Regions from separate parts of the Psychrobacillus sp. FSL K6-2843 genome, predicted to be linked through region 1. Evidence: riboswitches for the same ligand, from Rfam matches in the RefSeq annotation. Region 1 holds a riboswitch; each other region holds the start of a gene.
The links. Region 1 has a riboswitch for lysine ahead of MKY94_RS14730 (Na+/H+ antiporter NhaC family protein). Riboswitches for the same ligand answer to the same signal wherever they lie in the genome.
Positions count from the first base shown of each region.

Region 2: another riboswitch for lysine. It lies ahead of MKY94_RS13110 (aspartate kinase); the one in region 1 lies ahead of MKY94_RS14730 (Na+/H+ antiporter NhaC family protein).
Region 3: another riboswitch for lysine. It lies ahead of MKY94_RS20885 (transporter substrate-binding domain-containing protein); the one in region 1 lies ahead of MKY94_RS14730 (Na+/H+ antiporter NhaC family protein).

Region 1 covers NZ_CP152021.1:2,896,692-2,904,992, reverse strand. The annotation lists gene MKY94_RS14740 (bifunctional UDP-sugar hydrolase/5'-nucleotidase) at 1-890, shown strand, start outside; gene yunB (sporulation protein YunB) at 933-1,703, shown strand; lysine riboswitch at 1,754-1,936, shown strand; gene MKY94_RS14730 (Na+/H+ antiporter NhaC family protein) at 2,021-3,583, shown strand; gene lipA (lipoyl synthase) at 3,678-4,613, shown strand; gene MKY94_RS14720 (YutD family protein) at 4,628-4,969, shown strand; gene MKY94_RS14715 (DUF3055 domain-containing protein) at 5,017-5,283, opposite strand; gene MKY94_RS14710 (DUF86 domain-containing protein) at 5,369-5,830, shown strand; gene MKY94_RS14705 (TIGR01457 family HAD-type hydrolase) at 5,817-6,581, shown strand; gene MKY94_RS14700 (YuzB family protein) at 6,780-7,016, opposite strand; gene MKY94_RS14695 (NAD(P)/FAD-dependent oxidoreductase) at 7,145-8,212, shown strand.
Region 2 covers NZ_CP152021.1:2,590,085-2,598,385, reverse strand. The annotation lists gene MKY94_RS13130 (electron transfer flavoprotein subunit beta/FixA family protein) at 1-153, shown strand, start outside; gene MKY94_RS13125 (electron transfer flavoprotein subunit alpha/FixB family protein) at 241-1,218, shown strand; gene trxA (thioredoxin) at 1,349-1,663, shown strand; gene uvrC (excinuclease ABC subunit UvrC) at 1,716-3,506, shown strand; lysine riboswitch at 3,550-3,725, shown strand; gene MKY94_RS13110 (aspartate kinase) at 3,830-5,050, shown strand; gene MKY94_RS13105 (YslB family protein) at 5,112-5,525, opposite strand; gene MKY94_RS13100 (succinate dehydrogenase cytochrome b558 subunit) at 5,817-6,428, shown strand; gene sdhA (succinate dehydrogenase flavoprotein subunit) at 6,475-8,235, shown strand; gene sdhB (succinate dehydrogenase iron-sulfur subunit) at 8,238-8,301, shown strand, end outside.
Region 3 covers NZ_CP152021.1:4,068,022-4,076,322, forward strand. The annotation lists gene MKY94_RS20870 (alpha/beta hydrolase) at 1-789, opposite strand, end outside; gene MKY94_RS20875 (amino acid ABC transporter ATP-binding protein) at 954-1,688, opposite strand; gene MKY94_RS20880 (amino acid ABC transporter permease) at 1,706-2,467, opposite strand; gene MKY94_RS20885 (transporter substrate-binding domain-containing protein) at 2,579-3,415, opposite strand; lysine riboswitch at 3,543-3,725, opposite strand; gene safA (SafA/ExsA family spore coat assembly protein) at 4,632-5,240, opposite strand; gene pgeF (peptidoglycan editing factor PgeF) at 5,541-6,302, shown strand; gene splB (spore photoproduct lyase) at 6,581-7,609, opposite strand; gene MKY94_RS20905 (transcriptional regulator SplA domain-containing protein) at 7,624-7,845, opposite strand; gene MKY94_RS20910 (QueT transporter family protein) at 7,953-8,301, opposite strand, start outside.

The DNA of each region.
Region 1 (8,301 bases):
TGTGTAAGGAAATTTCCTCACAAGTAGATATTCTAATATGTATGTCACATTTGGGAAAATCACAGGATGAAATTCTGATTGAACAAATACCCTCATTGGATCTTATTTTAGGCGCTCACACCCATCATTTGTTCGAGGAGGGGAAATGGTTAGGGAACACTTTGCAGGCTGCTACAGGCAAATTTGGTATGTATATTGGACGTGTAATATTAGAGTTTGATCATATTAGCAAGAAGATTGTTTCTAAAGAGGCTAAGGTATATCCGACCGACGAGCTACCCGTACCTGAATATGCAAGCCAACTCCAAATGCGTTGGGAGTATGAAGGAAAAGTCCAGCTTTCTCATACTGTATTTAATAATCCAGTAAAGCTTGAAAAAGAATGGTTTCATGAATCTGAGCTCGCTAAATTTTTTGGGAAAGGGTTGCTCGAATATACAGGTGCTGATTGTGCAATGTTCCCAGCGGGTATATTTTTAAAAGATTTACCGGAGGGACCTGTAACTGCAGGAGACTTACATCAATGTCTTCCTCATCCTATTAATCCTTGTATCATTACATTAAGTGGAGCAGATTTACTAGAGATCATTGAGCAATCAAAAAATGATAAATGGCCTCACCTCGAGGTAAAAGGATTAGGCTTTCGTGGTAAATTCTTAGGTAATGTATTATTTGAACAAATAGTTGAAAGAGAAGATGGTGTTATCTTAATACAGGGAAGTCCGTTAATTATTCAGGACACCTACCGGCTGGCAACTTTGGATATGTTCACATTTGGATATTTCTTTCCTTCCTTTAAAACAGCAAAAAAACAATATATTATGCCAGAAACAATTCGAGACGTTGTGAAATGGTACGGAATAAAGGAAGAGCATAAGTGCAGGGCATAAAAGACCTTCTTGTTACATAAAAGTAATGAGGAGGTTTTTTCGTTGTTTTATCGAAAAAAGAAGAAACGTTTTATATTTTTTAGCACTCAACGTAAATTAGCTATCTTTTTGACATGCTTTCTATTGTCGGTAGCTTGGGTGTTTTATTACATAAATGCCCAACTGACTCCAACTTATTTAGATTATGCAGAAGTACAAACTAATAAGATTGCCTCTATGGTAATTAGTAAAGCGATTAATTCACGTACGGCAAATGTATTAGACGTAAACGATATTATTGAAGAAGTTCCTTCAGATAGTAAAAATATGGTGACGACTAAGTTTAATACGGAGATTATCAACCGAGTACTTTCTGATACAAATAGTTTAGTGCAATCTCATTTGGAGCAGGCAGAAAAAGGTAATCTTTCTAGCCTTCCCTACTTGGATGATATTGAATATGATAAGCATACGATGGAAGATCAAGGTGGGGTAGTATTCTTTGTGCCGATGGGGCAGGCTACAAATATACCTCTAATCGGAAACTTAGGGCCGAAAATTCCAATTCGTTTCCATGTAATAGGTAATGTTCAGTCCAATGTAGTGCCTACCATAACAGAGTTTGGAATAAATAATGCTTATGTAGAAATTAGTATTCATATTAAAGTAAATGTACAAATCATTGTACCGCTGGCAAGTAAGATGAGTGTAGTTGAACAAAATATCCCTGTTGCAATGGGCTTAGTACAGGGTCAGGTGCCTCATATTTACACCGGAGGAGATGGGTCTGCTGCTCCATCAGTAGAGGTGCCAATACCATTGCCGAAAGATTAAAAAAAAGGCGTTTTTTATAAAACCCTGTTAGAATAGAAAGAAATGAATAATGAATAGGTAGAGGCTGCGAGGCTTAAGAGTAATTTACAGGAGGTTGACACCGTTGATCGTAGATGAAAGGAAGCTTTGCCGAAGCTAAGTATTGATAGTCATAAGATATTTAGTTGGGGTTATTTTGAACAAAAATAACACTGTCATTTATACGCCAGTATAGATGGGGAGCTACAAATGAAGTAAGTATTTAGCTTATATTTCATAATCAAGCCAACCTATATATATTTATAGGTTGGCTTTTCGATTTTTAAGGAGGAACAGTTTTGGAAAATACTATTTTTTCGTTAGTGCCACCGTTATTGGCAATTATTATGGTTTTAGTGACTAAAAGGGTTTTACTTTCATTGGGAGCGGGGATTCTTTCCGCCGCATTACTTGTGGAGAATTTTAACCCAGTACAATCTTTTCTTTTGTTATGGGACTCATTTAAAGTTTCCTTTTGGGATGGTGGGTTAAACGTATATAACATATATATTTTAGCTTTTATATTATTATTAGGAGTAGTAACAGCTTTCGTTAGTCTTTCCGGTGGTAGCACAGCATTTGCTGCTTGGGCTATCAAAAGAATCAAAACAAAAAGAGGATCTAAACTTTTAACTGCTTTTTTGGGGATTATCATTTTTGTGGATGATTATTTTAATGCATTAGCAGTTGGGCAAATCGCAAGACCTATTACAGACTCTCATAAAGTTTCTCGTGCAAAGCTTGCTTATTTTATCGATTCCACCTCTGCACCAGTTTGTGTAGTGTCTCCAGTCTCTAGTTGGGGAGCTTTCCTAATCAGTCAGCTTGGTGTAATTTTTGCTACACATGCGGTGACTGATTATACACCGCTGGAGGCATTTGTGTTAATGGCACCGATGAACTTCTATGTAATTGCAACATTAGCATTGGTCTTTTTCACAGCTTGGACTGACTTTGATTTGTTTGAGATGAAAAAGCATGAAAGACGAGCGATGGATACAGGCGTACTTTTTGACCCGGAGAAAACAAATCCTGGAGATTTAGAGGGTGATTTCCCGGAAAATAATTATGGTAAGGTGATTGATTTATTACTTCCTATTATTTCTTTAGTGGTTGTCACTTTAGGAAGTATGTTTTGGACGGGTTATAGCCTTTCAGGAAAAGTTTTAGACATCTTTATAATCTTTGAACATACAGATGTACCTCTTTCGTTATTTATAGGGGGACTGACAGCTAGTATAATCGCAATGATTTTATATATGCGTCAATTTAAAACGAACCCAGAGGCAAACATGACTTACGTGTGGAAAGCCATATGCACAGGTGTTAAATCTATGCTTCCAGCTATTTTGATATTAGTGTTTGCTTGGTCGTTGTCTTATTTAATCACAGCTTTAGAAACTGGAGCATTTTTAGCTACTTTAGTTACGGAAAACAATGTACCAGTAGGTGTGATACCTGTATTAATGTTTGTGTTAACAGCATTTATGGCTTTTGCAACTGGATCATCTTGGGGTTCTTTTGGTATCTTACTTCCTATTGGAGCGAGTATCATCATGGCGATTGAGCCTCAATTATTGCTTCCAGTCTTAGCTGCTGTTTTAGCAGGAGCAGTTTTTGGAGACCATTGCTCACCAATCTCCGATACGACTATTATGTCTGCCACAGGAGCAGGTGTTAATGTAATTGACCACGTAATGACTCAGCTGCCCTATGCTATTATTAGCGCAATTATTGCAGCAGTAGGTTACTTGGTACTAGGCTTAACAAGCTCTGTCTTGATAGGGTTAATAACAGTTATAATTATAATTGTTTTGTTGTTTGCCTTTTGGTCGATTAGAAGCAAAAGAGTGGTTCAATAGTTCTGCCCGTTGATTTTAGAAGGTTGTTTGAATTCTAATAATATGGTACATTGACATCAGTAAAGTCAGATTAATGGGAATGGGGTATGGAATCGTGACAGCGTGTAAACCACCAAAAGAACAGCATGAACGCAAGCCTGACTGGCTAAAAATAAAGTTAAATACCAATGAGGATTATAAAGGCTTAAAAAAATTAATGCGTGAAAATAATTTAAATACAGTTTGTGAAGAAGCAAGATGTCCAAACATTCATGAATGCTGGGGATCGCGACGTACTGCGACATTCATGATTTTAGGAGCTGTGTGTACAAGAGCTTGTCGTTTTTGTGCTGTAAAGACAGGTCTTCCTAACGAGTTAGACTTAGCAGAACCAGAGCGAGTAGCAGATTCAGTTGTCATTATGAATCTAAAACACGTAGTTGTAACAGCGGTAGCCCGTGATGATTTAAAGGATGGTGGTTCGGAGGTCTTTGCAGAGACAATTCGAGCAATTCGTCGAAAAAATCCTTTTACAACTATTGAAGTATTGCCTTCAGATATGGGTGGTATTGAGCAAAACATTCGTAATATAATGGATGCTAAGCCGGATATTCTAAATCATAATATTGAAACAGTACGACGTTTAACTCCAAGAGTTAGAGCGCGTGCTCAATATGACCGATCTTTAGAGTTATTAAAACGTGCTAAGGAAATGCAACCGACTATTCCTACGAAGTCTTCGTTAATGCTAGGTCTAGGGGAAACATTTGAAGAAATTATAGAGGTTATGGATGATTTACGTGCTCACGATGTAGATATCATGACTATTGGCCAATACTTACAACCAACAAAAAAACATCTTAAAGTACAAAAATATTATTCACCAGCTGAGTTTGGAGAATTACGTAAAATTGCCATGAGCAAGGGCTTCTCTCATTGTGAGGCAGGACCACTAGTTAGAAGTAGTTATCATGCGGATGAACAGGTAAATGCAGCAGCGAAGCAACGACAACTGCAAGGTGAGGAATTACTAGCTATTCAAAATAGCTAATGGATGGTGAGCGAATGATTATTGCTGAAGGTTTCACTTATGAAGTGATTGAGGATTTTCGAGAGGCTTTTAAAGAAGAAGCATTTATAGAGCGTTATAGTGAGATTTTAACGAAGTATGATTATATAATGGGCGACTGGGGCTACGGTCAGCTTCGTCTAAAGGGCTTTTTCGAGGATCGAAATCATAAAGCAACATTTGATACGAAAATTAGCACTATGAAGGATTACTTATACGAGTATTGTAACTTTGGGTGTGCTTACTTTATTGTTAAAAAAACAGGGGTAGCACCAAAAACGGTCCCACTCGAACTAGTAAAAGATAAGAAAGAAAACCTTGAGCAAGATCAATTATGATCTGCTCAAGGTTTTTCTTTTTATAAAAATCTATACAATATTCCACTTTAGCTCAGTAATTCTCTTAGATAATCTCTTAGCTCCGTTGCTTCAGCTTCAGATCTATTAAAAACATGCTCTAAGTAGCCAGGTTCTTCCACATCATCCGACCCAATAATAGCTGATCGATTGTATTGAATGTCCATCACAAGTACCTTACCGAAAAATCGAGAACTCTGGACAATTGCTAAATCATATCGCTGGCTTTCTCCAGTAAATCCAACGAATCTTGTTTTTGTATCTTCGACGTCATCATACAAGAAAAATCGTTCCACCCTTGACACTCCTTCCTTACCTATGAATTATGGTACTATAGAATAGAACTATATATCAACTGACCAAGAATTAGGAGGCTGTACAATGTATTTTGTGGACCGTAAAAGTATTGCAATGACATTGAAGCATATGAGAGAATTGCTTGACTTAATAGATAGTAAAAAAGATTGGAATGAAAATAATATAACGAAACTTGCATTAGAGCGAGTGGGACAAAATATGATTGAGTCCATTATAGATGTAGGTAACTCAATGATTGATGGCTTCATCATGAGGGATCCAGGTGGCTATGATGACATAATTGATATTTTGACTGATGAAAAAGTAATTACAGCTGAGATGGATGCGCCTTTAAAAGCTGTTATTGAAATGAGAAAAGAGCTTGTGAGACATTTCTTTTCCGTAGACCATAAGCAATTAGAAAGTGTTCTAGTGAAAAATCTCCCTTATTTACAACAGTTTCCAGAAAGAGTAGAAAATTATTTAATTAATGAGCTTGGGCCAGTTTCAGCATTTTTACCGGAAGACTCCGATGTCCGCCTATAAAGGATACTTTTTAGATTTAGATGGAACTGTATATAAGGGACTAACACCAATTCAGGAATCTGTAGATTTTGTACATTATTTGCAAAACAATGGGATTGAACCTTTTTTCGTTACTAACAACTCTTCTATGACTCAAAAGCAGCTACAAGCGAAGCTAGCGAAGATGGACATACATACTACTGAGGAGCAAATTATCTCTTCATCGATTGCAGCTGCTAATTACATTGCCGAGCATTATCCTGCAAAAAGCGTTTTTATGATTGGAGAGAAGGGCTTGGAGGATGCTTTATGTTCTGTAGGAATTGAGCCAACGGATGACTTAGCAGAGGTGGTTGTCATGGGAATAGACCATAAAGTCAATTACGAAAAGCTCGCACAAGCTTGTTTGTCAATTAGGGCTGGAGCGGCGTTTATCTCTACAAATAGCGACCACGCTTTCCCAAGTGAAAGAGGCTATCTTCCAGGGAATGGAGCGTTCACCAAATTAGTAGAGCATTCTACAGGTGTTGAACCTATTTTTACTGGAAAGCCGCAACCGTTTATGCTTGAGTTTATTCAAAAAAAGTATGGGTTTAAAAAAGAAGAGATGGTGATGATTGGAGACAATTATCAAACAGACATATTAACCGGCATTCACATGGGAATTGATACTGCTCACGTCAATACTGGAGTTAATAGAACGGAAGAAGTTCAAATGTTCCTTCAAAAACCGACTCATTTTTTAGAAACTTTACATGACTGGATAAAATAAAACACCATTCATTGTTTGGAAGAACAATATAATAACTGTATTAAATAAGGTATTCCTGTTGAGCTTAGAACAGAGAATACCTTATTTCTTTTTCTCACTCATAAATGGAGTAATGCTATTTATGGAATGAATGTATGAAATTGATTTAATAGATTAAAATATATAAAAGGTATCGAGAGAATATCTTCTCGATACCTTTTAAAATAATGGATTTTCTTCAATGTATTTATATATTTTGGCTACAAGATCTTCGGAAGATTCACCCTCTACCACATCACCGTTCACTATGGCGAAAAGTGTTTCGGAACATAGGGAACAATAGCTAAGACAGCCATATTCTAACACATCTAAATCAGGATCCTGTTCTAATATATCAAAAGCTTCTTGTGAACCATTTGCAAGGTTGCTTATACAAAATTCAACCATTGGATTCATAGCTGTCACCTCACTACATCGTCATGCTACTCTATTTTTTTATAAAGGTCAATTGTGAAGTTTTATTGTGAAATGTGTCACAATCATTTATAATTTGAGGAGACATTGAAACAAAAGGGAGAATATTTATGCGAAAATTAGTATTGTTAGGTGGAGGATATGGGAATATGCGCGTATTACTACGCCTATTACCAAATAATTTGCCAGATGATGTAGAACTCACATTAATAGATCGTACACCATTTCATAGTTTAAAAACAGAATTTTACGCGTTGGCAGCAGGCACATCATCTGATCATGAAATTAGAGTGGCTTTTCCAGAGAGTGACAAGTTAAAAATTACTTATGGAGAAATTGAGAAAATTGATGTAGAAAACAAACAAGTAATTCTACAAGATGAAAAAATAATTCCATACGATGATTTAGTAATTGGACTTGGCTGCGAAGATAAGTATCATAATGTTCCAGGAGCGGATGAATTTACTTATAGCATTCAAACAATTGGGCGCTCTAGAGACACATACAATAAGATTGGTGGATTACCAGCAGGTTCTGTTGTAGGAATCGTGGGGGCAGGTCTAAGTGGAATCGAGCTTGCGAGTGAGCTTCGTGAAAGTAGACCAGATTTAAAAATTAAATTATTTGACCGTAGCCCTCGAGTATTAAGAGACTTTCCAGAACGCTTAAGTAATTTTGTACAAAAATGGTTTGATACAAATGATGTAGACGTGATAAGCAATTCGAATATCACAAAAGTGGAACCAAACAAATTATATAATCATGATGAAATAATTCCGGTAGATGTTGTAGTTTGGACAGCCGGTATTCAGCCAGCTGCTCCTGTTCGTGCTTTACCTGGAGAGAAGGACAAAACTGGTCGCATCATCCTTACTCAATATCATGATCTACCAAGTTACGATAATGTCTTTGTAGTTGGTGATTGTGCATCCTTGCCGTTTGCTCCAAGTGCACAGCTAGCAGAGGAACAGGCAGAGCAGATTGTGAAAGTACTGCAAGCACGCTGGAAGGGTCAGCCACTACCAGAAAAAATGCCAGATATTAAGCTTAAAGGCTTTATGGGATCTCTAGGTAAAAAGCAAGGCTTTGCTTATTTGGCAGATATCTCTGTTACTGGACGTATTGCAAGATTGATGAAATCAGGTTTACTTTGGATGTATAAACGCCATAACGGATAAATTAAAAAAGCTTGGAAACGTGGAGTTAAACGCGTTCCCAAGCTTTTTATTTTTTTATAAAATGCTTTCTCTGGGAAAAAGCATTTTAC
Region 2 (8,301 bases), 310 kb from region 1:
GATATTGATGAAGATGACATAGAGGCAAAAACAGAAACAATAGAAATTTACTTACCTCCTAAAAAGGAAGCTGGAAAAGTTTTAGAGGGAGAACTAGCTGATCAAGTAAAAGAGCTAGTGAGCCTACTTCATTCAGAAGCGAAAGTAGTATAACTTTTACGGTTAAGTTTCTAGTAATCTATGAACTGTCTTGTTAAGTAAAGAGGGTTCGAATCATTTATTAAATGGGAGGAACAAATCATGTCTAAAAAAGTATTAGTTTTAGGGGAAGCACGTGAAGGTGCACTTCGTAATGTATCATATGAATCAATCGCTGCAGCAAAGCAAATTTCTGACGGTGGGGAAGTAGTAGCAGTATTACTAGGAGATGCAGTTCAAGATTTAGCTGCTGAGCTAGGAAAATACGGTGCAGACCGTGTGATTACTGTAGAGCATCCACACTTGAAACAATATACTTCTGATGGCTATGGTCAAGCTTTTATGGCCGTAATCGATCAAGAAAACCCCGAAGCAATTGTATTTGGTCATACAGCTCTTGGAAAAGATCTATCTCCTAAAATCGCTAGTAAATTACAAATCGGTCTAATTTCCGATGTAACAGCTATCGAAGGAGAAGGGGAAGATGCAGTATATATTCGTCCAATCTATTCTGGTAAAGCTTTTGAAAAAGTTAAAGTTAAAGAAGGTATTAAGTTCATCACAATTCGTCCAAACAACATCGCACCACTTGTAAAAGACGATAGCAAATCATGTGACGTTTCTTCTCTATCAGTTGACATCACAAATCTACGCACAATCATTAAAGAAGTAGTACGTAAATCTACGGAAGGCGTAGACTTATCAGAGGCGAAGGTTGTTATCGCGGGTGGACGTGGAGTGAAGAGTGAGGAAGGATTTGCACCATTAAAAGAGCTTGCGAACGTGTTAGGTGGAGCAGTTGGAGCTTCTCGTGGAGCTTGTGATGCTGACTACTGTGATTATTCACTACAAATCGGCCAAACTGGTAAGGTTGTAACTCCTGACCTTTATATCGCGGCTGGTATTTCTGGAGCAATTCAGCATTTAGCAGGTATGTCTAACTCTAAAATTATTGTGGCGATTAACAAGGATCCAGAAGCTAATATCTTTAAAGTCGCTGACTATGGAATTGTCGGAGACTTGTTTGAAGTTATCCCGATGCTAACAGAAGAATTCAAAAAGCTTAAAGTGAATGCATAAAAAATGCTCGGCTCTTTTTGGGCCGAGTTTTTGTGTGAATAAATGAAATTTACGTGTGTAAGCTAAATTGTAGATGAAGCATTTTTTGTCTGCTATAATCTATTTAGAGTTAATAAAGGAGGAATTATATATGGCAATTGTTCATGGAACAGATCAAACCTTCTCACAAGAAGTTGAAAAAGGATTAGTATTAGTAGATTTTTGGGCAACATGGTGCGGACCATGTAAAATGATTGCTCCAGTTCTAGAAGAAATGGATGCTGAAATGAGCGAGAAAGTTAAAATCGTTAAAGTTGACGTAGATGAGAACCAAGCGACTGCAAGTCAATTCGGTATCATGTCAATCCCAACATTAGTGTTATTTAAAGATGGTCAGCCAGTAGACAAAGCTGTTGGTTTCCAACCAAAAGAAGCACTAGTTCAATTCGTTGAGAAAAACGCATAATAATAAAAACCGGGTCCTCTAAGGCGCCCGGTTTTTTTAAACAGGTGATGAGATGAACGAACTAATTCAACAGAAATGTGCAATCCTACCAGATCAACCGGGCTGTTATTTGATGAAGGATCGGCAAGGCACTATTATATATGTAGGAAAAGCAAAAGTATTAAAAAATCGTGTAAGATCTTATTTTACCGGTTCACATGATGGAAAAACTCAAAGATTAGTACAAGAGATAGTGGACTTCGAATATATCGTTACATCGTCTGAGCTAGAGGCATTGATCTTGGAGCTCCATTTGATCAAAAAGCATGATCCAAAATACAATATCATGCTTAAGGACGATAAGACGTACCCATATATAAAAATTACAGGGGAAAAGAACCCAAAGCTAATTATTACAAGACAAGTAAAAAAGGACAAAGGGAAATATTTTGGACCCTATCCAAACTCCCATTCTGCCCATGAAACGAAAAAGCTGCTGGATAGACTATATCCATTAAGAAAGTGTCAAAAGCTACCTAGTCAAGTTTGTCTTTACTATCATATTGGTCAGTGCTTAGCTCCATGTGTAAAGGAAATTGATGAACCAACATACACAGAAATAATTCACGAAATCTCTAGTTTCCTTAATGGTGGACATGGTAAGGTCAAGAAAGAACTGACAGAAAAAATGAATGCTGCAGCGGAACAGCTTGAGTTTGAACGAGCTAAAGAATACCGCGATCAAATTGCCCACATTGATCAAGTTATGGAAAAACAAAAAATGACGATGAATGATTTCACGAACCGTGATATTTTCGGATATTCAGTAGACAAAGGGTGGATGTGCGTCCAAGTCTTTTTTGTGCGCCAAGGTAAACTGATAGAAAGAGATGTGTCGCTATTCCCGATGTATCGTGACCCGGAGGAAGAGTTTCTTACGTTTCTAGGCCAGTTTTATGCCAAACCTGAACACATCAAGCCAAAGGAAATATTCGTCCCAAATACTACCGATTTGGATTTGGCGTCTGAGCTGCTGCAAATGAAGGTCATTATTCCACAAAAGGGAGCAAAAAAGAACTTAGTAGATCTGGCTCAAAAAAATGCTTCAATTGCATTGAAAGAAAAATTTCACTTAATCGAACGTCAAGAGGAGCGGACAGTTGGGGCTGTAGAGGAATTAGGTCAATTGATGGGAATTAGCATGCCAAGCAGAATCGAAGCATTTGATAATTCACATATCCATGGGACAGATGCAGTTTCAGCCATGGTAGTTTTTGTTGATGGCAGAGCATATAAAAAAGATTATCGTAAATATAAAACTAGAACAGCAGCCAAGCATGATGACTATGGAGCGATGCGCGAGGTTGTTCGAAGAAGATACACAAGAGTACTAAAAGAAAGACTGCCACTTCCTGACCTTATCATTATTGATGGTGGTAAAGGACAAATAGAGGCTGCTCGCGAAATTATTGAAGATGAATTGGGCTTAGATATACCTATTGCAGGACTAGCCAAGGATACGAAACACCAAACTTCTTCTTTGCTTTATGGTGATCCCTTAATGATTATACCTATGAAGCGGACTAGCGAGGCATTCTATTTATTACAAAGGATTCAAGATGAGGTCCATCGTTTTGCTATCACATTCCATCGTCAACAAAGAGGGAAGCATACGATTGCTTCTTCATTAGATGGAATAGAAGGAATCGGACCAAAGCGAAAAAAACTACTACTCAAGCATTTTGGCTCCGTCAAACGAATGCAAGCTGCATCTAGGGAAGAGTTAATCGAATCTGGGCTTCCTAGTAAATTAGCAGATAATCTAATTGCTCATTTTCGGAAAAATTTATTGTCTTCTGAATAATCTTATGTTATCTTTAAAACAATTTAATATTCACTATTCAAACAGTGAAGATAGAGGTGCGAATTGCAATAGTACTAATCATGAGGATGAAAGATCCATTGAGGGGTTAGGAAAGGGTTGTTCGCCGAAATATAGAAAAGCTTTTCCTTTTCTATGTTGGTTCTGTATTTAAGAGATGCAGGATTGTCAGAATATATATTCTGGAGGGCTATCTCACATGGGCAATTGTTTTTTGACCGTGTATGAGAAGAGTTAGCTTTCCGCAATCTTGTGGAAAGCTTTTTTTATTGTATCCCGACAGAGACAAAAGGGGAGATAGGTTAATGAGTAAAATTGTTATGAAATTTGGCGGAACTTCTGTAGGCACTCTCGACAAAATAACGAATGTCGCAAAAAGGATTCAAAATGAAAAAGAAAAAGGCCACGATATTGTAGTAGTTGTTTCTGCAATGGGTAAAACAACTGATGATTTAAATTTGTTGGCAAGTAAAATCACCGATAGTCCTGTAAAAAGAGAGATGGATATGTTGTTGTCAACAGGGGAACAAGTGACGATGTCCTTGCTTGCAATACAATTGAACTCACTTGGTGTGGAAGCCCTATCTCTCACAGGTTGGCAAGCAGGCATCCAAACAGACGATGTACATAGAAATGCGAAGATCAGTCAACTAGATGGCAACAAGATAAATGAATATCTTGATGGTAACCAAGTAGTAATTGTCGCAGGATTTCAAGGGATTTCTTTGGAGGGGGAAATCACTACCTTAGGAAGAGGAGGATCAGATACTACTGCCGTCGCTGTTGCAGCTGCGATAGATGCAGAAATATGTGATATTTACACAGACGTAGATGGCATTTATACTTCAGATCCTCGTTATATATTAGATGCTAGAAAACTAGAGCAGTTGGAATATGATGAGATGTTAGAGTTAGCCAATTTAGGCGCTGGAGTGTTGCACCCCCGAGCAGTGGAGTTTGCAAAAAACTATAAAATACCACTTAGAGTACGATCAAGCTATGAAGAAACAGAAGGAACAATTTTAAAGGAGGAAGTAGATGTGGAAAATAATTTAGTAGTACGTGGGGTAGCGTTTGAATCAGATATAGTACGTTTGACTATAGAGTATGAAGTGCCTTTTAATGGTTCGCTAGCTTCCATTTTCACTACACTCGCTAATAATAATATAGACGTAGACATTATTGTCCAATCAATCGTTGAGGGCATTAAGCCAACAGTTTCGTTCTCTATCAAAAAGGAATCACTTTCAGAAGCAATTGAGGTTTTAGAAACAAATAAAAAAACATTAGGTTTTACTTTTGCTGATTTTGAGGTTGGCCTAGCTAAAGTATCGATAGTAGGATCGGGAATGGTATCTAATCCAGGTGTTGCTGCCCAAATGTTTGACCGTCTTAGTAAGGAGAACATACCTGTCAAAATGGTAAGCACCTCAGAGATTAAAGTTTCTGTAGTAGTACCTCAGGGGAATATGATCCAAGCTGCTAATGCCTTGCATAATGAATTTGAATTGGCTATCAGCCGATAATTCTATATTTAAAGAGGATTGTCGTTTTACCTACAATCCTCTTTTTTGTATACATGCTGTTTTATCGCGAACTTTTTAAATCCCATTTTATATGAAAAGTGACCATTCCAGTTTTTTTGACAAGCTCATCATAGCACTCGGTCTCATAGCCGCCAATTTTTTGTTGCTGCTCCGCAAGAAAACCTGCCTCTAGTCTATGACTTCTGTTAATCCCACTTTGAGGCAAATTAAAGGTTTCTAATATGTAATGAGCAGAATCCTTCGAAGTTTTTTCTAATTCAAGCTTTCCCCAACCAGCTTCTTGGAAGAAAGAGATGGCTTCTTCCATTGAATAGAGAGGAAATTTACGAGCGAGGTCTTTACCTGCCCAGTATAAAATATCTTTTTCATGTTTTCCGAGAATAGAAGCAAGCACGTGATCTCTTATTATTTCGTATCCAAAGGAAGTTACATGTGAATGTTCTTTTTCATTCAAGTAGCAACCCTTCTTTCTAAAAGAAAATGTAAATAAAAAACTATGAATCTATTTTAACATAAAATTTTTCTCGGGGATGGAATACTTTGTGAAAAGTTAATCTAATCATTATAGGGAAATGTGTCTGAAAGATGAATAAAATAAAGAAACATACCTTGACGCTCCAAAATGATGAGAGTACAATGGATATGTCATAAATTCGTAACAAGAAGGTGTGAACATGTGATGATTTATTGTTCTATTACAATAATTTAATCATCGCTAATTGGAAATCTGAGGGGGGTTACTGTTTTGTCGAAAGATCGCGAATTTTACATGCGTCGATTACATTCTTTACTAGGGATTATTCCAGTCGGATTATTTTTGACGCAACATTTAGTAGTTAACCATTTTGCTACAAGAGGAGAAGAGGCTTTTAACAAAGCTACTCATTTTATGGAAAGCCTTCCATTTGTGCTATTGCTGGAAATTTTCGTAATTTATATTCCTTTATTATTCCATGCATTTTATGGTATCTATATTGCATTTACTGTTAAGTATAATCCAAATAGATATGGCACATTAAGAAACTGGTTATTTATTTTACAACGATTCACAGGTATTTTCCTAGTGGTGTTTATTGCATGGCACATTTTTGAAACACGTTTCCAAAAAGCAATTGGTGCAAAAGAAGTTAACTTCAATATGATGAATGAAATCTTATCGAATCCTTGGATGTTAGCGTTTTATATTGTTGGGGTAGTTTCAGCTACATTCCACTTAGCTAACGGTATTTGGTCATTCCTTATAAGCTGGGGAATTACACAATCACCAAAATCTCAAAGAATTTCAACTTATGTAACATTAGTAATCTTCTTAGCGTTATCTGTAGTTGGTGTACAAGCACTTTTAGCATTCGTATAAGACCCTTCTACACCTAAGCTACTATAAATTTAAGGAGTGAAATAGCATGGCAAAAAGTAAACTTATTGTTGTCGGCGGTGGATTAGCTGGCTTAATGGCAACAATGAAAGCTGCTGAAGAAGGCACACAAGTAGATCTATTCTCATTAGTTCCTGTTAAACGCTCACACTCTGTTTGTGCTCAAGGCGGTATTAACGGAGCTGTAAATACAAAAGGTGAAGGGGATTCACCTGCAGTGCATTTAGATGATACTGTATATGGTGGAGACTTTTTAGCAAACCAACCCCCAGTTAAGGCAATGGCTGATGCCGCTCCAGGAATCATCCATTTATTTGACCGTATGGGTGTTATGTTCAACCGTACGCCAGAGGGCTTATTGGACTTCCGTCGTTTTGGAGGAACTTTAATGCACCGTACAGCATTTGCTGGTGCAACAACTGGTCAACAATTACTTTATGCGCTTGATGAGCAAGTTCGTCGTTATGAAGTAGAAGGATTAGTAACGAAGTACGAAGGCTGGGAATTCCTGGGTATTATAAAAGACCATGAAGGTACTTGTCGCGGTATTAAAGCGCAAAACCTTAACTCATCTGAAATCCGTGCTTTCCGTGGAGATGCAGTAATCATGGCAACAGGTGGACCTGGGATCATCTTCGGTAAAACAACTAACTCTATTATTAATACAGGCTCTGCAGCAAGTATCGTATATCAACAAGGAGCTTACTATGCAAACGGGGAATTCATTCAAATTCACCCAACTGCAATCCCTGGAGATGATAAACTACGTCTGATGTCAGAATCAGCTCGTGGTGAGGGTGGACGTATCTGGACATACAAAGACGGCAAACCATGGTACTTCCTAGAAGAGAAATATCCTGCATATGGTAACCTAGTACCACGTGATATTGCGACTCGTGAAATCTTTGATGTTTGTGTAAACCAAAAATTAGGTATTAATGGTGAAAACATGGTTTATCTAGATCTTTCACATAAGGACCCACATGAATTAGACGTTAAACTTGGTGGAATTATTGAAATCTATGAGAAATTTACTGGGGACGATCCTCGTAAAGTTCCTATGAAAATTTTCCCAGCAGTTCACTATTCAATGGGTGGATTATGGGTAGATTACGATCAAATGACTAACATTCCTGGTCTATTCGCTGCTGGTGAATGTGACTATTCTCAACATGGAGCTAACCGTTTAGGAGCTAACTCATTACTTTCTGCTGTATTTGGCGGAAGCGTAGCTGGGCCTAATGCAGTTAAATACATGAAAGGCCTTGCAACTCATGCAGAAGACTTGGATGCTTCAATTTATGAAAATGAAGTAAAACTTGAGCAAGAGAAGTGGGATCAAACACTAGCTATGAAAGGTACAGAAAACGCTTACCTAATTCATAAAGAACTAGGCGAGTGGATGACCGATAACGTAACAGTAGTACGTTATAATGACAAGCTAGAAGAAACTGATAAGAAAATCCAAGAGTTAATGGAAAGATACGAAAATATTAACATGGATGATACGCAACGTTGGTCTAACCAAGGTGCCTCATTTACGCGTCAATTGAAAAATATGTTATACTTAGCACGTGTTATCACGTTAGGAGCACTTCAACGTAATGAAAGCCGTGGAGCACATTACAAACCTGATTTCCCAGAACGTAATGACGAAGAATTCATGAAAACTACTATGGCTAAGTTTGACCCAGCTACAGGGGCTCCAATAATTCATTATGAAGAAATTGATGTATCACTTGTTGCTCCTCGTAAACGTGATTACTCATCAACGAAAGGAGCAAACTAATTATGGTGACGGCAACTGAAACCAAAAAAGTTCAAATAGAAGTATACCGTCAAGATACTCCTGAAT
Region 3 (8,301 bases), 1.2 Mb from region 1:
AAGATACTCTTTAATCAGCTGTATTGTTTCATGTGGGTGACTTAGATGAGGATAATGTCCCTTCACATCCATTATTTTAAAATCACTTTTCTCAATATGGCGATGTAAGTATTCACCTACCTGAATAGGAACAATACTATCTTCTGAGCATTGGATGATTAATGTTGGAATAGATGATTTCTCTAAATCCTTACGATGGTCGGAAAAGAATGTCACCTCCGCAAATTGCTTTGTAATCTTCGGGTCGGTTGAGCTAAAACTTTTTTCTACTTCTTTTGCCACCGCAGGGTGCACGTCATTAGCGGCTACTATTGGAGCCATATAGCTTGCCCATCCTATAAAATTCATCTCCATCATATCTAACATTTCATGAATATCTCTTTCTTCGAATCCTCCAAAATACTCTCTATCATTAAGATACCTTGGGGATGGACCAATCATAACCAAACTTTTAAATGCCTCAGGTTTTTGAATGGCTGCTAGCATACCGATCATGGAGCTAACGGAATGTCCAACAAAGATTACTTCGTGAAGCTTCAATGCCTCTATTATATCTAGCACATCTTGAACATAGCCTTTAAGTGAACCATATTTCTCAGAATTATAAACCTTTAAATTTGAATCTCCTGACCCAACATAATCAAACAAAACAATTTGATATTCTTCTTCAAATGAAGGGACAATATTTCTCCACATGGTTTGATCACAACCGAAACCATGGGCAAACATTATTACTTTTTCCTTGTTCCCTATTACTTTTACATTATTTCGTTTTAGTACTTCATTCATGAAAACACCTCTAGTTTTTTTCCTTATATAAAAGGCTTCCTCTTCTTTTAAAAGGGAAGCCTTACATAGATTTGATAATTTATCCATTGCATATATTACCAATATACTATTTTATCTATTTTTTTTCTACACAAAAAGGTGAATTGATACTAACAACCTAGAGTTTATTTCAATGTTCTTTTTAAGAATTCTCTCGTTCGATCTTGTAGAGGATTGTTAAAAATTTGCTTTGGAGGGCCTTCCTCCGCAATAACTCCCTTATCCATAAAGACTACTCGATCGGAAACCTCCTTGGCAAATTCCATTTCATGAGTAACAATTAACATTGTCAAACCAGTGTTCGCAAGCTCTTTCATTACTTTTAACACTTCCCCCACCATTTCTGGGTCAAGTGCTGATGTAGGCTCATCAAAAAGCATTACATCAGGCTCCATAGACAAGGCTCGTGCAATAGCAACTCTCTGCTTTTGACCTCCGGACAATTGCTTTGGTTTAGCATTAACGTAGCCATCCATGCCTACAACGTTTAAGTATTTCAGTGCAATTTTCTCGGCTTCTTCCTTAGAACGCTTTAATACTTTTACCTGTCCAACTGAACAGTTACCTAACACATTGTGATTATTAAACAGATTAAACTGTTGAAAGACCATTCCAAGCTTCGTTCGGTAGGAATGGATATCGTGCTTATTATCGAGAATATTCTCCCCTTGATAAATGATTTGCCCACCACTTGGCTTTTCCAACAAATTAATGCAGCGGAGAAGAGTCGATTTTCCCGATCCAGAAGAGCCAATGATGCATACAACCTCGCCTTTTTTAACAGAGAAATCGATATCTTTTAATACTTCATGTGCTCCAAAGGATTTGCTTAAATGTTGAATTTCAATTACTTTTTCCATAGTTGCTCCTCCTTTGCTTACTGATTTTCATGTGGACCTTTTGGTAGGACTGCCATTTGCATCGGTTGACCAATGACTGTATAGTTTTCAGGTCCATCCAATTTCTTCTCAAAATGACGTAATATCAAGGTAACAGCAAATGTCATGATGAAATACAAGATACAAGCTACAAAAAATGACTCAAAATATCTAAAGTTATTTCCTGCAACTGATTTTGTTTGGAAATACAGCTCAGTGACTCCGATTACATTCAACACAGAGGTATCCTTAATATTAATGATAAATTGGTTACCTGTTGCAGGAAGTATATTGCGGATAACTTGAGGTAACACAATATGAAGCATCGTTTGAATATGCGTCATCCCTATTGCTTGAGAGGCTTCAAATTGACCCTTGTCTATGGAAATAACTCCGCCTCGAACAATCTCCGCCATATAAGCACCCGTGTTTATAGAAACAATGAAAATAGCAGCGAGTAGACGATCCATGTCTAAGCCAAAGGCCAATGAGGAGCCGTAAAAAATAACCATTGCTTGTACTATCATTGGTGTGCCACGGAAAAACTCTATATAAATAGAGAGCATTAAGTTAACCAGCTTAAGAAAGTATCTTTTAATCCCCTTTTCCGGCATAGGAACAGTTCTTATAACTCCTGCCAGCAAACCGATGATAGCTCCGAAGATAGTTCCAATAATGGATATTAAGAGGGTTACTCCGGCTCCTCGTAAAAACATTGGCCAATTATTTGTAATGATGGATATAATCCATTCTAAACTCATAGTCTTCCTCCTTACATACTAGCTGACCCATAAACACACTTTCCAAGGAAAGTCAGTAAATGCTGTAAATAATGAAACGGCTGCAAAATAGTAGCAGCCGTTGTTATATGCTTATTCTGCAGCTGGTTGATTTAAAATAGCATTGTCCATAATTTCTTGTCGCTCTTCTTCTGAGATTCCTGCTAAAACTTTATTGATTTTGTCTGTTAAGTCACTTTCCTTTTTCAATCCTACTGCAACGGCTGTTTCCTCTTCATCTGCCACGAATCCTTCTGTAAATTCGATCATTACAAATTTATCATTTGCTGATGAAGCACTAATCCCTTCTGGACGTTCAGATACATAGCCGTCAATCATTCCAGATTCTAGTGCCACACGCATTGCAGGGAAATTATCTGATGCCGGTTGTTTTTTTACTCCTTCAATTTGGTCAATAACCCCGTAGTGAGAAGTATTTAATTGGCCAGTAATTTTCGCCCCCTTAAAGTCTTGAATGGAGGTAGCATTTTCAAATGTCCCACCCTTTTTTACCACCATAACAAAGTTGGAAGTATAATAGTTTTCGGAGAAATCAATTGTTTTTTTACGCTCTGCAGTTGGTGACATCCCTGCAATAATTGCATCAATTTTGCCGGATGTTAGGGCTGGAACTAAACCGTCCCATTCCGTTTTAACAACAACGAGCTCTTTACCTAAGCCCTCAGCTATTTTTTTAGCAATTTCTACATCGTAACCACCAGCATATTCTGCATTACCGTCAATTTTTACGCCACCATTTTTGTCATCCATTTGAGTCCAGTTAAATGGTGCATATCCTGCCTCTAAACCTACTGTAAAAGTATCTTGATCAGAAGCTGATCCAACGCTTTCTTCCTCTTTTGTTCCACAAGCTGCAAGCAGTAAAATGGTTGATAATAATAATGTTAAAGTGAATAGACTTTTTTTCATCTCTATTAATCTCCTTTTTTAAATTAGTATATGTATGCATGCATACAAAAAGGACAACCGTACAAAAAAAGACCTGAGATAGACTCAGGTCATATATGTATGGTTGCCCTAAATCCTCTACTTTTCCCCATGAGATAGCACACCATTATAAACCGGGACGTTTATAACGGACAGTCCTGCAATTATTCACTGCAGACCCAGCATGTAATAATGAGTTTATTACAAACTTCGGCGACATTTCCTTCTCCCTAGCATCACAGCTACTCACGCTCCACTAAGGACTGTTAAATATCGCGCCTCTACCTCACTTCTATAAAGCGAGGTTATATTCAATTATTGTTCATAGTCTACAACAGAGATTTTCATCTGTCAACATGTGTTCTATTGATTAAACAAAATATTACTATTATTAGATTGTAATCTCTTTAGAATTATTTCATTACCCATTTAAAAAAAGCTAATAATCCGAGGAATTGCTAAGAAAAGTCTGCTAAAGTAAACGCATTTTCAACTTTATCATACTTTTTCTTTTTCCCTTTGGGCATAGGTTCCGAGGGGGAGCGATAAGCCATCACCGTCGCTTGCGCATCTTTTATGAGGTCTTATCTGTCTCAGTCGTCCCACAAGAGGCGCCGCCTGCCGCTCCAATCATAAGTTTTATAGTAAAGAGAAAGGAATATAGATAAAACTAACTCATTTATTTAAAGCTATTAATAAAATACTTTTCACTTTGACTATTTGATTAACAAGTGATGGTTGATTTCCGCTCTCAGCGGACGCTTTCCGTGGGGTGAGGATAAGCCATCACTGTCGCTTGCACGTCGTTTGTGATGTCTTATCTGTCTCGTTCATCCCACCGGAGTCGCCGCCTGCCGCTCCAATCAAATAAAGCCCGCTTTAAAGCCTCCATATACATTCTTGGATCTCTTAGACCATTCGTTGATTGGTTGAAGCCCCTTTCTAGGAGAATTTCCATTTTGAACGGGACGAAAAATGTTTCACATGAAACTTTATATTATAAAAAAAACATGAGATAAGCTGGTTTCACATTACATGCGACAGTATGGCTTATCGCTATACTCCACAGAAAGAATTCGTTTAAAGCGCAACTTTAGCTATTTATAATTTATGCTTTTCATTTTTCTCACCTTATCGGAAAACCGCAAAAAAAGAGCGCAAATGACTTGGCTACCACCGTCATTTGCACTCTTTTCACTTATTTTTGTATAAACATTTGTGTCCAGTAGTTACCGTCTTTTACATAACCTACACCAATATGAGTATAGTTTTTGTTTAAGATATTCGCTCTATGACCTTCACTGTTCATCCAAGCATCTACTACTGCTGCGGCTGTTTTTTGACCCATAGCAATATTTTCTCCTGCAGATTTATAGCTTATTCCAAAATTCTTCATCATTGTAAATGGAGTTCCGTAGACAGGACTAGTGTGACTAAAATAGTTTTTATCGTGCATATCCTGTGATTTATATTGCGCTACTCTTCCAAGCTCCCAATCATATTTTAATGCTGAAAGACCCGCGTTTGCTCTTTCCACATTTACAAGTTTAATTACTTCTTGTTCTATACTATAAGAATCGTTTGAAGGGACATTGATTTTTTGACCTGGATAAATAAGGTCCGCATTTTCTAATTGAGGATTTTCCTTGATTAATTCTGAAACACCTGTTTGTGTCTTCACAGCAATTTTCCATAAAGAGTCTCCTGATACTACTGTATAGGAATTAGCTGCAAATGCAGTGATAGGCATTAATAACGTTAGTAATAGTAGTCCTACAATAGCTACTTTAATTTTTTTCTTAAACATTGTAATCTTCCTTTCCTTCTTTAACTCTACTAATATAGTAAATTAAAAAAAGAATGGAAATCATCCCTTAATAATTGGATGCAATTTTACAGGTATATTACAAAGGAATTCAACAGAGAGACAAAGCTCGGTATTAAACGAATTCATGCTTATTCGAAGGTAATATTTTTGAAATATTCAAGGAGGAAAATTCCTTTATAGACAAAATCTTTTCCGATTATCCCTTCCTTACTCGAACTGACCATTCTGCTCTCCTATACAACTTCCAAGGATTATACTATATTAAAAGTGGGTGATTATATGAATATTAGGAAATATTTAAATAACGAGCGTTTTATCTTAGGAACGACAATGAAAGACGTTACTGCTTTAGAAGAGAACAACATGGCTTTACACGTTTGTGAAAATCCAAAGAATATATTGGAAAATCGCAAGAGACTGGCGGAGCAACTCCAATGTAATTTGGATGATTTTGTTTGCGCCAATCAGACACATAGCGCCAATTTCCATAAGGTAACTGCAGCTGATAAGGGGCGTGGAGCAAGGCTGTTAGATACTGCCATTAAGGATACAGATGCTCTTTATACATTTGAACCAGATCTTTTGTTATGTAGTTTTACAGCAGATTGCGTCCCTGTCATTTTCTACAATGAAAAAAATAATCTGGTGGGAGTAGTACACTCTGGCTGGCAAGGAACGGTCAAAGAAATTACAAGGAAGCTGTTTGAGTATTTAAAACAACACGAACACTGTAACCCAAATGACTTTCATGTACAAATTGGCTCTGCACTCAGCCAAGAAAAATTTGAGGTAGATGAAGATGTCTATAAAAAGTTTAAAGATTTAGGCTATGCGAACGACTTTATGTACTATAAAAATGAAACTGGTAAATTTCATATCGATAACCAGCTCACCGTCCAAAAGCAATGTGAGCTTGCTGGTATTCCACTTGAACGTATTTCAATCGATCGAACATGCACATTTTTAAACCCTGATGGTTTCTCTCATCGAGAAGACAGAAATACAGGTAGACATTTAAGTTTTATCATGCGGAAGAAATAACCTTTCAAACACATCACTAATTGAGCTGATGTGTTTTTTTATTGAAGACATACATTTGAATTAAATTTCTTTATATATTAATTTAAATTTCTTTTTGGCTGGGGGAAGTCTATCTTTTTTGGAGCTACTAGAGAACACTAACATTACTTCACCATTTGAGAACGATAGTATAGAGAATGCTTTACTTTTTGTTGAAAAATGGTTAATAAAAAAAGGTTATTTCATATAAATTACAAAATAGCCTGATTCCCGTTTTGAGGAATCGGGCTATCTGCTTTTTAAGTAAAATATTCAAATTTAGCATTAGGAAAAAACTTATCCATATAACTGTAGAGATGTTCTTTAATATCTTCCTCTTCTTCTTTTTGATAAATATATTTCCCTATCCCATATTTTCCCCACTTTATTCTTCTGGATTCTTCATCTAGCTCAAGCTTGGTCATAGGATAGTTTTTTTCGATTACTTTTTTAGCTGGTTTAGTAAAGCGATGCTGTATGAATTCAAAGGTTATATTATCGCGGGCGTCCTTTGGAAGTTCAGCATCTAATCTTTCAAACATATGATAATATCCTTCTTTCCAACCTTCATGAAGGTAAATTGGAGCTACGATAAATCCCAAGGGGTAGCCTGATCTAGCAACCTTCCCAGCTGCCTCAATACGCTTATCCAGTGGAGAAGTACCTGGTTCGAAATTTTTAATCACATAATCAGCATTCACACTAAAGCGAAATCTCGTGTTCCCATTATGCTTTGCGTCCAATAAGTGATCTACAAAGTGAAACTTTGTCACAAATCTAAGCCTGCCAAATTCTGATTGACCAAAATGTTCAATTGCCCTTTTTAATGTATGTGTAAGATGGTCGATTCCCACTATATCAGAAGTACAGGATGCTTCAAATCTTGTGATTTCTGGTGCACGTTCCTCAATATACTTGTCAGCTGCTCCGAGAATTTCCTCCACATTTACATACGTTCGAATATACGGCTTGCTTCCCATCGTCGTCTGTAAATAGCAATAATGACAATGCCCCATACATCCCGTGGCGAAGGGAATTGCATATTCAGCTGAAGGCTTAGAGGAATCAAATTTTAATGTCTTACGTATACCAACTACTAGCGTAGACTTAGCAATACGATATTTTTGAAAATCATTATCGCCTGGAAGGTTTCGTATTTGGTTGTGGGAAGTCGTATAGTGAATTTCTTTTCCCAGCTTTTCAAATTTCTCTTTCAGCTCTCTACCTAGAGGATATTCAAGCGCCTTTGGCTCAAAATATACAAGCTGGGGTGTAAATGGTTTTCTCATGTCCAACCTCCGTCTTATTGAAAATAATGACGATATGCTTGTTCCGCTTCATAGGCGCTTGCATAAATAGCCATGTCAGTCGTTAAAGGGTAATATGTTTCATAAACAAAAACAGCCAATTCGTCAGGGTTTTCTGGGTTATTTACTACTGCCGCCGATTGAATGTTAGCTACGCTTTGAATATGTGGGTTACGGTAAAAAATATAAACAATATCACCTGCTGTATAATCTTCCATCTGCTTCTCTCACTCCTAGCTTTCCACCTAGCTTGGTTTTCCTGAGAGAATTTATGTAATAAATAAAAGTGAAAAAACCACATTCGCTTAAAGCGAATATGGTTTAGTTATTTAGACAAGTCTATTCTCTTATTTAATAAATATATAGCAATTCCACCAACAGTCATCGAGAACAATTCACTTAGCCCGACTGTTAAATAGGTATACCAAAAAGGAAATTCCAGCATAATAGCTAACTGCCCTGCAACTGTAAACATGGAAAGCGCAAAGATAATAGCTGTAATCGCTATTTTCCATATTTCACTGGTCAATCTCTTAGTGACCTTCCGACAAAGTATCAATACAAGGAAAGTTGCAATTCCACCAATAGGCACATCGAGCATCCAGGTTGGGGACATAAAATTAGCAAGGACTACACCTAATGTAATTGCCACAACATAGCGCTTATTGTATAAC